Regions from separate parts of the Pseudomonas sp. GW823-FHT06B06 genome, predicted to be linked through region 1. Evidence: predicted binding sites of a transcription regulator. Region 1 holds the regulator's gene; each other region holds the start of a gene.
The links. The regulator sigma-54, encoded in region 1, starts transcription at its own class of promoters, with help from an activator protein. The targets are predictions, from matches to a motif close to ANTGGCATNNANNTTGCTNT.
Positions count from the first base shown of each region.

Region 2: flgB (flagellar basal body rod protein FlgB) is a predicted target of sigma-54. The motif match lies at 1,797-1,816, and genes of this name have one in related genera.
Region 3: AC1Q8Q_RS16480 (flagellar hook-length control protein FliK) is a predicted target of sigma-54. The motif match lies at 3,294-3,313, and genes of this name have one in related genera.

Region 1 is NZ_JBXAHO010000002.1:118,338-123,623, forward strand. It holds gene lptB (LPS export ABC transporter ATP-binding protein) at 1-600, shown strand, start outside; gene AC1Q8Q_RS02230 (RNA polymerase factor sigma-54) at 785-2,278, shown strand; gene hpf (ribosome hibernation-promoting factor, HPF/YfiA family) at 2,354-2,662, shown strand; gene ptsN (PTS IIA-like nitrogen regulatory protein PtsN) at 2,675-3,139, shown strand; gene rapZ (RNase adapter RapZ) at 3,142-3,999, shown strand; gene AC1Q8Q_RS02250 (HPr family phosphocarrier protein) at 4,015-4,290, shown strand; gene pmbA (metalloprotease PmbA) at 4,472-5,286, opposite strand, start outside.
Region 2 is NZ_JBXAHO010000027.1:69,333-74,618, forward strand. It holds gene flgE (flagellar hook protein FlgE) at 1-130, opposite strand, end outside; gene flgD (flagellar hook assembly protein FlgD) at 163-885, opposite strand; gene flgC (flagellar basal body rod protein FlgC) at 901-1,344, opposite strand; gene flgB (flagellar basal body rod protein FlgB) at 1,348-1,755, opposite strand; gene cheR (protein-glutamate O-methyltransferase CheR) at 2,093-2,920, opposite strand; gene AC1Q8Q_RS22530 (chemotaxis protein CheV) at 2,967-3,899, opposite strand; gene flgA (flagellar basal body P-ring formation chaperone FlgA) at 3,981-4,742, shown strand; gene flgM (flagellar biosynthesis anti-sigma factor FlgM) at 4,910-5,236, shown strand; gene AC1Q8Q_RS22545 (flagella synthesis protein FlgN) at 5,285-5,286, shown strand, end outside.
Region 3 is NZ_JBXAHO010000016.1:60,912-66,197, reverse strand. It holds gene fliI (flagellar protein export ATPase FliI) at 1-243, shown strand, start outside; gene fliJ (flagellar export protein FliJ) at 250-699, shown strand; gene AC1Q8Q_RS16495 (STAS domain-containing protein) at 868-1,167, shown strand; gene AC1Q8Q_RS16490 (ATP-binding SpoIIE family protein phosphatase) at 1,173-2,879, shown strand; gene AC1Q8Q_RS16485 (Hpt domain-containing protein) at 2,910-3,260, shown strand; gene AC1Q8Q_RS16480 (flagellar hook-length control protein FliK) at 3,362-4,642, shown strand; gene fliL (flagellar basal body-associated protein FliL) at 4,808-5,286, shown strand, end outside.

The sequences.
Region 1 (5,286 bases):
ACCACCTGCTTCTACATGATCGTCGGCCTGGTACAGGCTGATCAGGGGCGCGTGCTGATTGATGACCTCGATGTCAGCCACCAGCCGATGCACGGTCGTGCCAAGGCGGGTATCGGTTATCTGCCGCAAGAAGCGTCGATCTTCCGCAAACTCTCCGTGGCCGACAACATCATGGCCATCCTCGAGACCCGCAAGGAACTCGACAAGGCCGGTCGCCGCAAGGAACTGGAAAGCCTGCTGCAGGAGTTCCACATCAGCCACATCCGCGACAACCTCGGCATGAGCCTGTCCGGTGGCGAACGCCGTCGCGTGGAAATCGCCCGGGCACTGGCCACCAACCCGAAATTCATCCTGCTCGACGAACCGTTCGCCGGCGTTGACCCGATCTCCGTGGGTGACATCAAGCAGATCATCCACCACCTCAAGGCCAAGGGCATCGGCGTACTGATCACCGACCACAACGTCCGCGAAACCCTGGATATCTGCGAAACCGCCTATATTGTCAACGATGGTCAACTGATCGCCGAAGGCGACGCTGAAACCATCCTGGCCAATGACCTGGTGAAAGAAGTGTACCTGGGGCATGAATTCCGCCTGTAAGCATCGCGGTGTCCGGCGAGTCGGCAGAGCGCTTGGCGCAATAAAAAATCAACCTTTTTTTATTGTTACAGCGCTCTAGGCAAACGCCGCGGTTTCGGGCATATAATTTGCTTATGTTTGGCGCTCCGGCGCCCTGTAGTGGATGGCGCATGTGCGCCGGCGAATAAGGTGTTAAGCCCCTGCCATGAAACCATCGCTAGTCTTGAGAATGGGCCAGCAGCTGACGATGACACCGCAGCTGCAACAGGCCATCCGCCTGCTCCAATTGTCGACCCTGGACCTGCAACAGGAAATCCAGGAGGCCCTGGAGTCCAATCCGATGCTCGAGCGCCAGGAAGAAGGCGACGACTTCGACAATTCCGACCCGCTGGCCGACAACGCCGAACACAAACCCAGTACCGACACCCAGGAACCCTCCTACCAGGAAAGCGCCACGACCGTCGATAATATCGAGGAAGGCGACTGGAACGAGCGCATTCCCAACGAACTGCCTGTCGACACCGCCTGGGAAGACGTCTACCAGACCAGCGCCAGCAGCCTGCCGAGCAACGATGACGACGAGTGGGATTTCACCACCCGCACATCAGCCGGCGAGAGCCTGCAAAGCCACCTGCTGTGGCAATTGAACCTGGCACCGATGTCCGACACCGATCGCCTGATCGCCGTGACCCTGATCGACTGCATCAACAACCAGGGCTACCTGGACGAGACGCTGGAGGAAATCCTCGAAGCCTTCGATCCGGAACTGGACATCGAACTGGACGAAATCGAAGCCGTCCTGCACCGCATCCAGCAATTCGAACCTGCCGGCATCGGCGCACGCAACCTGGGTGAATGCCTGCTGTTGCAATTGCGCCAACTGCCCGCCAAGACGCCTTGGCTGGCCGAAGCCAAGCGCCTGGTCACTGACTATATCGACTTGCTCGGCAGCCGCGACTACAGCCAGCTGATGCGCCGCATGAAGCTCAAGGAAGATGAGCTGCGCCAGGTGATCGAGCTGGTCCAGAGCCTCAACCCGCGCCCGGGCTCGCAAATCGAGTCGACCGAAGCCGAATACGTGGTTCCGGACGTGATCGTGCGCAAGGATAACGAACGCTGGCTGGTGGAGCTCAACCAGGAGTCGGTGCCCCGCCTGAGGGTCAACGCCCAGTATGCGGGCTTCGTTCGTCGTGCCGACACCAGCGCCGACAACACCTTCATGCGCAATCAACTGCAGGAAGCCCGCTGGTTCATCAAGAGCCTGCAAAGCCGCAACGAAACCCTGATGAAAGTGGCCACGCAGATCGTCGAGCATCAGCGCGGCTTCCTGGAGTATGGCGACGAAGCCATGAAGCCATTGGTCCTGCATGACATCGCCGAAGCGGTCGGCATGCATGAGTCGACGATTTCGCGGGTTACCACGCAGAAATTCATGCATACCCCTCGGGGCATTTATGAACTGAAATACTTTTTCTCCAGTCACGTCAGCACCTCCGAGGGCGGAGAATGCTCGTCCACGGCGATTCGCGCGATCATCAAAAAACTGGTGGCGGCGGAAAATCAGAAAAAGCCGTTGAGTGACAGCAAGATCGCTGGTTTACTGGAGGCACAAGGCATTCAGGTGGCTCGCCGCACCGTCGCCAAGTACCGCGAATCCCTCGGGATCGCGCCTTCGAGCGAACGCAAGCGGTTGATGTAGGGCCACGCCACAGCGTTCCAGTGGCAGATCATCTGGATCTGCCGCTTTATGCACTGGCAACGAAGGAGAAGCTGTATGCAAGTCAACATCAGTGGACACCAACTGGAAGTGACCAAGCCCCTGCGTGAATACGTCGAGCTCAAGTTCAAGAAGCTCGAGGGGCATTTCGACAAGATCACCAACGTGCAAGTCACGATGTGCGTCGAAAAGTTGAAGCAGAAAATCGAAGCCACGCTGCATATACCCGGCAATGAGGTCGTCGCCAACGCGGAACATACCGATATGTACGCGGCAATCGACGCACTGACCGACAAGCTGGATAAACAACTCAAAAAGCATAAGGAAAAGACTCAGAGCCTCCTCCAGGGCGCTACGGGTCGTTAACACTCCCAACCCATGATCCGACTTGAAAGCATCCTGACCCCCGGCCGTTCCCTGGTGAACGTGCCGGGCGGCAGTAAAAAGAAAGCCCTCGAGCAAATTGCCAACCTCATCCATCGCGAAGTGCCGGATCTGGCCATGCAGGATGTTTTCGAGAGCCTGGTCGCCCGTGAAAAACTCGGCTCCACCGGCTTTGGTAATGGCATCGCCATTCCCCACTGCCGTCTAAAGGGCTGTGATGCGCCCATCAGTGCCTTGATGCACCTGGACGCCCCTATCGATTTCGACGCCATCGACGGCGCTCCGGTTGACCTGTTGTTCGTGCTACTGGTCCCGCAAGCCGCTACCGATGCGCACCTTGAGTTGTTGCGCCAGATTGCCAGCATGCTCGACCGCAAGGACGTGCGCGACAAACTGCGCAACGCTGCGAGCAATCAAGCCTTGTATCAGGTTGTCCTGGACGAGCAGAACGGGCAGTAATCATGCGCTTGATCATCGTCAGCGGCCGCTCCGGCTCAGGTAAAAGTACCGCCCTCGACGTCCTCGAGGACAACGGCTACTACTGCATTGACAACCTGCCTGCCGGGTTGCTGCCTGAACTGGCCGAGCGAGCGCTGATACACACCGAACTGGCACAGCCACTGGTTGCCGTGTCCATCGATGCTCGCAACCTGCCAAGCCACTTGTCGCGGTTCCCCGAGTTACTGGCAGAAGTGCGCAGTCGCCACATCCAGTGCGATGTCCTGTACCTGGATGCCGACGAAGAAACCCTGCTCAAACGTTTCTCGGAAACCCGTCGGCGTCACCCGCTGAGCAACGCCAACCGCTCGCTGGCCGAAGCGATCAACGACGAGACCACCCTGCTCGGTCCGATTGCCGACCTTGCCGATCTCAAGCTCAACACCACCAGTCTGAATTTGTATCAACTGCGCGATACCATCAAGCTGCGCCTGCTAAACCAACCGGAACCCGGTACGGCGTTTCTCGTGGAGTCGTTCGGGTTCAAGCGTGGTATGCCGGTCGACGCCGACCTGGTATTCGATGTGCGATGCCTACCCAACCCTTACTGGAAGCCGGAACTGCGCGAGCAGTCCGGGCTCGACCAACCGGTGGCCGAGTACCTGGCTGCGCAACCCGATGTCGAGGAAATGTTCCAGGACATTTCTACCTACTTGCTCAAATGGCTGCCACGCTTTGCCGCCAGCAACCGTGCCTATGTCACCATAGCCATTGGCTGCACCGGCGGCCATCACCGCTCCGTCTACCTGACTGAACGTCTTGGCCAGGTCCTGCAGCAATCCCTGAAGAATGTCCAGGTTCGCCACCGCGACCTCAGCTAAAGGATTTACACCGCGATGCCTGCTCTGGAAATCGAAATCATCAACAAGCTGGGCCTGCATGCCCGCGCTTCGGCAAAATTCGTTGGGGTTGCCGGTCAATTCAAGGATTGCACGATCAGGGTAGGACGCACGCCAGAAACCACCATCGATGGTAAAAGCATCATGGCAATGATGATGCTGGCCGCTGGCAAGGGCACCAGGATTTATCTGAGCACCGAAGGCGAGCAGGAACAGGAAGCGCTGGATGCGCTGGTGGCGTTGATCAATAACTACTTCGACGAAGGCGAGTAAAGGTCAAGGACCGTCCGAACCCGGCTCGAGCCGGGGCTTGCTGGCGAAGGCGGCCTTGAACATCAGGATGATCTTTCTGGCGCCATCGCTGGTAAGCCAGCTACCACAGGTTTTGCCAAAGCCCGACAAAAAAGGCGCGCCACCCAATGGGTGGCGCGCCTTTTTGTCCAACGGGCGAAGCTTAGCTGCCCGCCACCGTCATCCGCTCGATCAACACCGAGCCCGTTCGAATGTTGCTGCGCAGTTCCAGGTCATTGCCCACGGCAACGATCTGCTTGAACATGTCTCGCATGTTGCCGGCGATGGTCACTTCCTGGACCGCGAACTGGATTTCGCCGTTCTCGACCCAATAACCCGCCGCTCCACGGGAGTAATCACCGGTGACCATGTTCAGGCCTTGGCCCATCAATTCGGTGACCAGCAGGCCGCGCCCCATACGACGCAGCAGGGCAGCCTGGTCCTCATCGCCATGGGTAACGAACAGGTTGTGCACGCCACCCGCATTGGCGGTGCTCGGCATGCCAAGCTTGCGGCCTGAGTAGGTGCCGAGGATGTAGGACACCAACTCGCCCTTTTCGACAAACGGCTTGGCGTAGGTTGCCAGGCCATCCCCATCGAACGCTGCACTGCCCATGGCCCGCATCAGGTGCGGCCGCTCGTCGATGGTCAGCCATTCCGGAAACAGCTTCTGCCCCAGCGTACCTTCGAGGAACGAGGATTTACGGTACAGGCTGCCACCGGAAATCGCCGAGAGGAAACTGCCGAACAAGCCGCCGGCCAGTTCCGCGGAGAACAGTACCGGCACTTCACAGGTCGGCACCGGACGCGCACCCAGACGGCTTGCGGCGCGTTGCGCAGCACGCTGGCCGATGCTCACCGGGTCCGCCAGCAGATTGCCCTGGCGGTTCACGTCATACCAGTAATCGCGCTGCATCTGGCCATCAGCCTCGGCGATCATCACGCAACTCAAACTGTGCCGGGTCGACGCATAACCGC
Region 2 (5,286 bases), on a different contig from region 1:
AGTACACATCTTCGAATTCTGCGCGGGACGACTTGAAGCCGGTGGTTGCCACGTTGGCGATGTTGTTACCGGTGACGTCCAATTGCTTGTTGGCGGCATAGAGACCGCTAAGGCCGATGTTGAAAGACATATTCCACTCCTTTTGTGCCGCGTTAGTCGGCTCTATATACCAATGGTTTGCACTTTGGACAGGGCGACACTGCCGAGCCCGGCCAGGTTGAGCATCAACTCACCGCCGGTCTGGCTGATGGTCACGCTGTTGACCGTTGCCGGCAGATTGGTGACCAGTGCCACGGCCTTGTCATCGATGGTGGTGCTCGCCACAAAGGTATAAGTACCCGAATCCACGACCTTGCCGGCATCGTCCTTACCATCCCAGGTGAAGCTGCCAGTGCCGGCTTTCTGATCATCCAGGGTGATGGTACGGATGGTCTTGCCATCCTTGTCGGTGATTTTCACCGACACTTCAGCCACCGACTGTGGAATGACGACGGAACCGGTCATGCCCTTCGTGGTGTCGACCACGGCCTTGTCGCCCGGTGCGATGACGGAACGCCCGACCAGTGCCGAAGCCTGCAATGCCTGGGACGAGTTGTAGTTGCCAGCGATGCCGGACACGGTATCGTTGAGCGTGGTGATGCCTTCCAGGCTGCTGAACTGCGCCAGTTGTGCCACGAACTCGCCGTTGCCCTGAGGCTCCAGCGGGTTCTGGTTTTTCAGCTGGGTCACCAGTAATTGCAGGAACGCATCCTTGCCCAGGGCCTTCTTGCCCGTGGCACTGCTGGCCGCCGATGTGAGGCTGTCGGAATTGGTATTGGTCTTGATCGACGAGTTGGCCAGGATGTCGTTGAGGCTCAGACCACTGGTGGTATCGGTAACACTCATCTGAGTCGCCCCTTATCACTGACCGAGGGTCAGGACCTTCTGCATCATGGTTTTGGCGGTATTCATCATTTCGGCGTTGGTCTGGAACGAACGGCTCGCGGAAATCATGTCAGCCATTTCTTCCACCACGTTGACGTTCGGGTAGTAGACATAGCCCTTGGCATCGGCGGCCGGATGGTTCGGCTCGTAGCGTGCCTCAAGGTTGCTCTGGTCCTCGACCACGCCCAGTACCTGCACGCCTTGCCCGGCTGCGTCCTGGTTCTGGAACAGAGAATCGCTGCCAGCACCTTGAGCGCCCTGGAACATGGTGGCGAACACCGGGTGACGCGCACGGTAGGTCTGGTCGATGCTCGACGAGACGGTCTCGGCGTTGGCGATGTTCGAAGCCACGGTGTTCAAGCGCGTGGTCTGGGCACTCATGCCGCTACCGGCAATGTTGAAAACACTGGAGAGAGACATGACTTATTCTCCGCGCAGGGCTGACACCAGCCCTTTGAATTTGCTGTTGAGCAGGGTGAAGCTGGCCTGGAAGTTGACCGAGTTTTCTGCGTAGTTCGACTGTTCCAGCTGGGCGTCCACGGTGTTCTGGTCGATCGACGGTTGCATCGGCGTGCGGTACATCAGCGACTCGTCGCCATTGCCCAGGCCCTGGGCCTCGATGTGACGGCTGTTGGTCATGTTCAAGGCGAAGGTGCCATTCTTGGCCTTGTCGTTCTGCGCCTCGAGCACTTTCGAGAACTCCAGGTCCCGAGCCTTGTAGTTGGGGGTGTCGGCGTTGGCAATGTTGTTGGCCAGGACTTCGGCACGCTGAGCGCGGAAGCCCAATGCCTTTTCGTGAATACCGAGCGCTTTATCGAAGCTGATGCTCATGGCGGGAAACCTTCGGCTGACCTGTTTTTCGTGAGATGGTCAAAGCAAGCGTCATGCCAATTTAGAAAACCCCATAAACCGGGGCTTTGCGGGCAACGACCCATGCGGCAACGACAGAAAAGCGGCAACCGGTTTCCGCTGGATGCCGCTTTTCTGCCGCTTCCCGTGGACAACACATACCCTGTAGGAGCTGCCGCAGGCTGCGATTTTTTGATTTTGTTTTTTAAGATCAAGTCCAAAAGATCGCAGCCTTCGGCAGCTCCTACGTGATGCAAGCGCGACAGGCATAAAAAAGGAGCCCTGTGGGCTCCCATTTTTTATGCCTGTCGCGCTTGCATCACTTCGCCTGGTAAATAATCCCCGGGCTGCATTGGACCATCTGGTAATGGTCCGGCAATCCGTTCAGCGCTTCGGAAGCACCGAGGAACAGATAACCTCCCGGCTTCAACGTGCTGTGAATGCGCAAAAGGATGTCCTTCTTCACTTCGGCGGAGAAGTAGATCAGCACATTGCGACAGAACACGATGTCGAACTTGCCAAGGCCGGCGTAGCTGTCCAGCAGGTTGAACGAGCGAAACTCGACCCTGCTCTTGATCGGCGCCTTGATGGCCCAGCGCCCCGGCCCCTTGGGGTCGAAATAACGCTGCAGCCGCTCGGGAGACAAGCCGCGACCGATGGCCAGGCTGTCGTACTCGCCGGTCTTGCAGTTGTTCAGCATGGTGCCCGACAGGTCGGTGGCAACGATCTGTACGCCCATTCTCAACTGCCCGGCATTGAACCGCTCGAACTCATCGATGGACATCGACAGCGAATACGGTTCCTGACCCGACGAGCAGGCCGCCGACCAGATCCGCAGACGCTGACCGGGGCTGGCCTTGATCGCTTCGGGCAGCACCTTGTTTTTCAAGACTTCAAACGGATAGGTATCACGAAACCACAGGGTTTCGTTGGTCGTCATTGCATCCACCACCATCTCGCGCAACCCGCTGCGCGGCTGGGTCTGAATGCGCTGGACCAGCTCACCCAGGGACTTGATGCCTTGCTGCTCCATCAGTTTGTTGAGACGGCTGGAGACTAGATATTGCTTGTTTTCACCGAGCAAAATGCCACAGGCTTTTTCCAGGAACACCCGGAACTGTTCGAAATCCAAATTACCCGTAGACAATGCTGCCGCCTCTAAAATCGTGTTGACTGCCGGGGGCCGAACGCCCCTAGCTGATGTCTGCTGCCTTGATCCGGTCGACTACCCGGGATGCCAGGTCATCAGGACGGAACTTGGCCAGGAAGTCATCGGCACCGACCTTCCTGACCATCGCCTGATTGAATACACCCGACAACGAAGTATGCAGGATGATATGAAGCTTTTGCATGCGAGGGTCGTTGCGGATCTCCGCCGTGAGGGTGTATCCGTCCATTTCCGGCATCTCGATGTCGGAAATCATCATCAGGAACTCCTCCTCTGGCCTCTTGCCCTCGTCGACCAGTTTGCGCAGGTAATCCAGCGCTTGGCGACCGTCGTTCAACGCCACCACATCAACACCGACCGTTTGCAGGCACCGGGTGACCTGTTTGCGCGCCACTGACGAATCATCGACCGTCAGCACGCGCAAGGAGAGCGCCTTGTGCTGGGTCTCGACATCCACCACGCCAGCGGAGATCGCTTCCGGGGTCGGCGCCACTTCCGCCAGTACCTTTTCGACGTCGATGATTTCCACCAACTGGTTGTCGACCCGGGTCACCGCCGTCAGGTAGTGATCACGTCCGGTGCCCTTGGGTGGTGGATGAATCTCCTCCCAGTTCATGTTGACGATGCGTTCCACCGAGCGAACCAGGAATCCCTGGGTCTTGGTGTTGTACTCCGTGATGATCACGAAGGGGTTGTTCTTGTCCTTCAAGCCACCGGAACCGGTCGCCATCGCCAGATCAAGGATCGGAATGGTCGCCCCCCGAATATTTGCCACGCCACACACGACAGGACTGGACTTGGGCATCAGCGTCAGTTTGGGGCATTGCAGCACCTCCCGCACCTTGAACACGTTGATCCCATACAGTTGCTGGCCGTCGAGACGGAACAACAGCAACTCAAGGCGATTTTGCCCCACCAGTTGCGTGCGCTGGTTCACCGAATCCATTACACCAGCCATGCCTGACTCCTACGCCAACGCTAAGTGTTGTTGCGACGCGCCTTCTTCACTAAACGGCACGGCGCTTGCTTTTTACATGTCATGAACTCAGAACCGACATTATTCCGACGCCTGACCACCCGCTGCCGCCAATGGCTGGGGGTGTTGTCGGCTGTTTGCCTGTTCAACGCTGGCAGCCCTGCCCTTGCTGACGCGGTTACCTTGCCTGACATGCTTATCGGCGTCACCCAGGGCTTTCTTGAATTCACCGTAGAGGACTATCTGGCGACCAGTCAAACCCAGGGTCGCTATGAAATCCAGGTAAACCCGCTCGATCCGCGTCTGCGCATGCCGATGTGCGACAAGGAATTGACAGCCACGCTGGAGAGTCCGGCCAAGCCCTTGGGCCGCGTAACGGTCAAGGTTCGCTGTGAGGGAACATCCCCCTGGACAGTCTTCGTGCCCGCTCAAGTACGCCTGTTTCGCGAGGTCGTCACGACCACCCGGCCACTGCGCCGCGCCGGTATTATCGAGCCGCAGGACGTCATGCTGCGTGAGCGCGATATCAGCCTGCTTAACCAGGGGTACCTGACTGCCGTGGACCAGGCTGTCGGGCAGCGACTTACCCGACCAATGGTCAACGATCAGGTCATCAGCCTGGTGCACATCGAACAAGCGGAAGTGATACGCAAGGGCGACCAGGTAGTGATTACCGCCCGCAGTGGTACGCTCAGCGTGCGAATGCCCGGCGAGGCATTGGCCAGTGGCGGCCTGAGCGAACAGATTCGAGTCAAGAATCTCAATTCCAAACGGGTCATCAAGGCACAGGTGATCGCACCAGGCCAGGTGGAAGTGTCCATGTAGGATTTACTGTGGGTGAAGATGTGGCGCCGGCCTCGGCGGTTCCCTAAACTGTGTGCCAGGCACGGCAAGCGCTGGCGCGCGCAAGCTCATTTGATGAATGAGCCTAAAGTTTTTCAGGGAATGGCCGAAAACATGGCAAGCGTCCAAATTCCCAGAGGTTTTTTAACATGGTTATCGATTTCAGCCGATTGAACAGCTCCCCGTCAGTCACGGGCAGTACACGTACCAGCGCCGCCAGGGAAACCGCCGAATCCGGCAAACCTGCCGAGCCTACCTCCGCGGCCGAACAGGCCAGTACCGTCAAAAGCGGGGAGTCGGTACATCTGAGCAATGAGGCGCAACAGTTGCAAAAGATCTCCGATACGCTGCGTGATCAGCCTGTCGTCGACAAATCCCGCGTGGCTGAGTTGAAAGCAGCTATCGCCGATGGCAGCTATAAAGTCGACAGCAACCGTGTAGCCAGCAAACTGCTCAACTTCGAAGCCCAGCGCTAGGCCTAGGCCCGCGCCAGGCTTTTGGACGCTTAAACCCCAAGGCCAGCCAT
Region 3 (5,286 bases), on a different contig from region 1:
GTCTCGCCGGAGCACATGACTCGCGCGCAGTACTTCAAGCAGTTGTGGTCGCGCTACCAGCAGAGCCGCGACCTGATCAGTGTCGGCGCCTACGTCGCCGGCGGTGACCGCGAGACCGACCTGGCGATTTCCCTGCAGCCGCAACTGGTCAAATACCTGCGCCAGGGCCTCAACGACAGCATCAGCCTGGGCGAAAGCGAGGCGTATCTCGCGTCGATCTTCGCGCCCGCGGCGGGCGGTTAACCGGCCATGGCCCAGACTCGGGCGGGCCGCCTGGCTCCCGTGCTGGAAATGGCCGAGAAGGCCGAGAAAACCGCGGTCCAGCGCCTGGGACACTTCCAGGGGCAAGTGCGCCTGGCCGAAAGCAAGCTGGCCGACCTCGAAGCCTTTCGGCTCGACTATCAGGAACAGTGGATCGTACGCGGCAGCAGTGGCGTGTCCGGCCAATGGCTGCTGGGCTACCAGGGCTTTCTCGCGCAGTTGGGCACGGCCATCGATCAACAGCGGCAAAGCCTGGCCTGGCACCAGAACAACCTGAACAAGGCGCGCGACACCTGGCAGCAGGCGTTCGCCCGGGTAGAAGGCTTGCGCAAACTGGTCCAGCGCTACCAGGACGAAGCGCGGGCGCTGGAGGACAAGCGCGAGCAAAAGCTGCTGGATGAACTGTCCCAGCGGTTGCCGCGCCATGATGCGTATTGAGTCATATGGAACGCGTTATCGTTCTTCGCGAGCAGGCTCGCTCTCACAGGAGAAAGGCGGTCAACCTGTGGGGGCTCAAGGCCTCCAAAAATATCCTGCCTTGCCCCAACCTCTACCCAATGCTAAACCTTGTACAAGAAGGTTTACCAACGACAAGGAAGCCATGACATGTCAGTCGTTTCAGAAGTGTCCCCGGATGGGCAAAAGCTGACGATATCGGTCAAGGGACGATTCGATTTCGCCAAGCATCAGGAATTTCGTCAATCCTACGAAGACAAGGCGCTCGCCGAAGTCGTCGTCGATCTGAGGGAAGCCACCTACCTCGACAGTTCCGCCCTGGGCATGTTGCTGCTGTTGCGAGATCACGCTGGCGGCGACGATTCCGATATTCGCGTGGTCAACAGCAATTGCGACGTGAGGAAAATCCTCGCCATTTCCAACTTCGACAAGCTGTTCGACATCAGTTGATCACTGTGCAACCGGCACTCGAATCGCTGACGATCCTGATCGCCGAAGACAGCGCCGCCGATCGCATGCTGTTGTCGAGCATCGTGCGCCGTCAGGGGCATCAAGTGTTGACGGCCGCCAACGGCGCCGAAGCGGTGGAAATATTTCGCCAGCAACGCCCGCAGCTGGTGTTGATGGACGCGATGATGCCGGTGATGGATGGCTTCGAGGCGGCCGCGCAAATCAAGGCATTGGCCGGGGAAACCCTGGTTCCGATCATCTTCCTCACCTCGCTGTCGGAAAACCAGGCATTGGCTCGTTGCCTGGAGGTCGGGGGTGACGATTTTCTGGCAAAACCGTACAACCAGGTGATTCTTGCCGCCAAAATCAAGGCGATGGACCGCTTGCGGCGCTTGCAGGCCACCGTTGTACAGCAGCGCGACCAGATCGCCAGGCACCACGAATACTTGCTCAACGAACAGCGCGTGGCCAAGGCGGTGTTCGACAAGGTGGCTCATTCCGGCTGCCTGAATGCGCCCAATATCCGCTACCTGCAATCGCCTTACGCATTGTTCAACGGCGACTTGCTGTTGGCCGCCTTCACCCCGGCAGGGGACATGCATGTGCTGCTCGGCGATTTCACCGGCCATGGCCTGCCCGCCGCCGTTGGCGCCATGCCCCTGGCCGAAGTCTTCTACGGCATGACCGCCAAGGGCTACGGCCTGGCGGAAACCCTGCGCGAGATGAATGCCAAGCTCAAGCGTATCCTGCCGGTGGACATGTTTTGCTGCGCCACGATGCTGTGCCTGAGTGCCCAGAATCACTCGGTGGAGGTCTGGAACGGCGGCATGCCGGACGGCTACCTGTACAGCGTTGCCAGCGGCGAGCGAACGCCACTGACCGCGCGGCATTTGCCACTGGGGGTGCTGAGCCCGCCTACCTTCGATGATCGCACCGAAGTGTTTCCGATGGCCCCGGGTGATCGGATATTCCTGTTGTCCGACGGGGTGATCGATACCTGCGACGCCGATGACCAGCTGTTTGGTGTGCAGCGGTTGCAGCAGGTATTTGCCGCCAATCGTCAACCCGACACCTTGTTCGAGGATATCGAGCAGGCGCTTCGGGACTTTCGTGGTGAGGCGCGCGACGACGTCAGCATGGTCGAGGTCAGCCTGCCTGCGCCCACTCAGGCGAGCCCGCCGCTGCCGATCTATTCCGACAGTGGCCAGTCCTGCCCTCTGGACTGGTCGGCCAGTTTCGAGTTTCGCGCTGCGACGCTCAAGCGCTTCAATCCGTTGCCCCATCTCTTGCAACTGCTGCAGGAAGTGCACGGTCTGCGGGCTCAAAGCGGGGCGCTCTACAGCGTACTGGCCGAGTTGTACTCCAACGCCCTGGAGCATGGAGTGCTAGGCCTGGATTCCAGCCTTAAACGCGATGTGTCGGGTTTCACCCGCTATTATCTACAACGCAATGCACGCCTGGACGAGCTTGAGGACGGTTATGTCCGGGTGCATTTACAGGTTACCCCGCAAGGCGAGGGTGGATGCCTGGCAATTCGCGTCGAGGACAGCGGCAAGGGATTTGATGTCGGGCGGGTACTGGAACGTCCTGTCGATCCTGTCCGTCTGTCTGGACGTGGAGTCAGTCTGATCCGTCAGTTGGGTCATAATGCAAGCTGGTCTGACGATGGTCGAAGTGCCCGCGTGGAGTTTCTCTGGAAGGCTCTGGCATAATCCATAAATTCTTGATCAAGGAGCGAACAAGTGGCTGATGAACATCTGGACCTCGACGCGCTGAACGAGTTGCGCGAGGTCATGGAGGACGCGTATCCGCAGTTGCTGGATACCTTTCTCGCCGATTCCGAAGAGCGCCTTCAAGGGTTGCGCGAGGCAGGGAGAGCTGCGCAGCTCGTAGACGTGGCGCACAGCTTCAAAGGCAGCAGCAGCAACATGGGCGCCGTCAAGCTTGTCGCGCTATGTGGCGAACTTGAGAAAAATGCTGAAAAGCTTTCGCCCTCCGAAATCCAGGAGCTGATCACTGCAATCGACCTTGAGTTCGCGATCGTTCGGCCTCTTTACGAAGCTGAGCGGCAACGGTCCCTGGCGGAAAGCTGAGGCGCAAGACGCTTTTCGTCGCCATCAGGCGAAACTGGCCCGCCCCTTGCTATTAACTCTTGCAACTGTACCTACGATCCCAGTGCAGCGGAGACCGTTAAATGCCCTTTACCCCAAATTCTCTTCTTCAGGCCGCCGCTCAGGCCAAGAGTCAGGCCGCCGCCGCCCCTTCCACGAAGGTCGCCGCCGAGCCCGGGGACAAGGCGTCGAGCTTCTCTCAGGTGTACGCCGCACAAGGCCGGAACCCGGCTGCTGACGGACCTTCGAAACCACAACCTCACAAGGCTGCCGACAGCCTCGGTAAAAAGGACGACGTCAAGGATAACGCTGCCGCCGAGAAGCCTGTCGTTGCCGATAGCGGCAAAAGCTTGCCCGCCGACAAGCCGGCGCAAGCCGACGACAAGCAGGACAGCGCCGATGCGACGGACGAACAGGCAGGGGGCGTCGAAGCTGCGCCGGTTGATCCTGTCGAGGTGCCTGTCATCGCGGCGCCTGTTGTGGCTGATCAACCAGCCGTCGAAGCGCCCGTTGCGGCGGTCATCCCGCCAATCGTCCCCGCCACTGACACAGGATTCGATCCCGAAGCCGACCCACTGGACGCCCTGCCAGCCCTGCGCATGGCCATGGAGCAGAGTGGCCATGTCTCGGCCTCAAGCCAGGCACAACCCAAGGCAGCTCCGACCGAGGTCGACGGTGAACGGACGGCGGCGCAGACCTTCGCCGCTGGCATGGCGAACATGCTCGACGTGCAAACCGACATGGACAGTACCGACCAGGGCGGCGACCAGGCCTTCAGTGGCCTGATCGATGATGGGCTCAAGGACCTCAAGTCTGCCAGCAGCGATACCCGGGTCGACGATTTCGCCGACCGCCTGGCGGCACTGACCCAGGCAGCGACGCCAAAAACCGCCAACGCCCTGCCGGTCAACCAGCCCATCGCGATGCATCAGAGCGGTTGGACGGAAGAAGTGGTGAATCGGGTCATGTACCTGTCCAGCGCCAATCTCAAGGCGGCCGACATCCAGTTGCAGCCGGCCGAACTCGGCCGTCTCGACATTCGGGTGAACATGGTGCCCGATCAGCAGACCCAGGTGACGTTCATGAGCGCGCATCCGGGCGTGCGTGAAGCGCTGGACGGGCAGATGCAGCGTTTGCGCGACATGTTCACCCAGCAGGGCATGGGCCAGGTTGACGTCAACGTCTCGGACCAGTCCCGGGGATCCCAGGACCAGGCGCAACATCAGCAGGCGCAGAGTGGACGCGCCAGTGCTGGCGGCGGTCGCCTTGATTCGATGGATGACGAGCTTTCGGCCAGCGTTACCCAAGTTGCGGCCAGCCCGACTAGCGTGATTGGCTCCAGCGCAGTCGATTATTACGCCTGATAATTCGCGGCGCCCCCTAAAAGATCGCAGCCTTCGGCAGCTCCTACAGGATGTACGCAGTCCAATGTAGGAGCTGCCGCAGGCTGCGATCTTTTGCTTCTGGCATAACACTTGCTCTTGCCTAGTCGCGCGACTGTAAAAACCGAATAGTGACGGATTATTGGCATGGCGAAGAGCGACGCAGCAGTAAAAGACCCCGCAACCAAAGGCAAACTCAAGCTGATCATCTTGATCGTGGTGGCGCTGTTGCTGGCGATCGGCTTGTCCGTGGGGGCGACCTGGTACTTCATGCACAGTGCCCAGAGCAAGCCTGCCGTCGTGGCCGAAACCACCCCCGTGGGCAAGCAGCCTGCCGTTTTCGAGCCGATGGCCCCGGCGTTCGTGGCCAACTACAACCAGAACGGACGCCAGCGCTACATGCAAGTGAGCATTACCATGCTTGCGCGCAACCAAGCGGATCTGGACGCGCTCAAGGTGCACATGCCGGTGATCCGCAACAACCTGGTGATGCTGTTCTCCAGTCAGGATTTCGCGACCCTCGCCTCGCCGGTCGGCCAGGAAATGTTGCGCCAGAAGGCCACCGCCAGCGTCCAGGAAGTGGCGCAGAAAGAGCTCGGCAAAGTGGTGATCGAACAGTTGCTTTT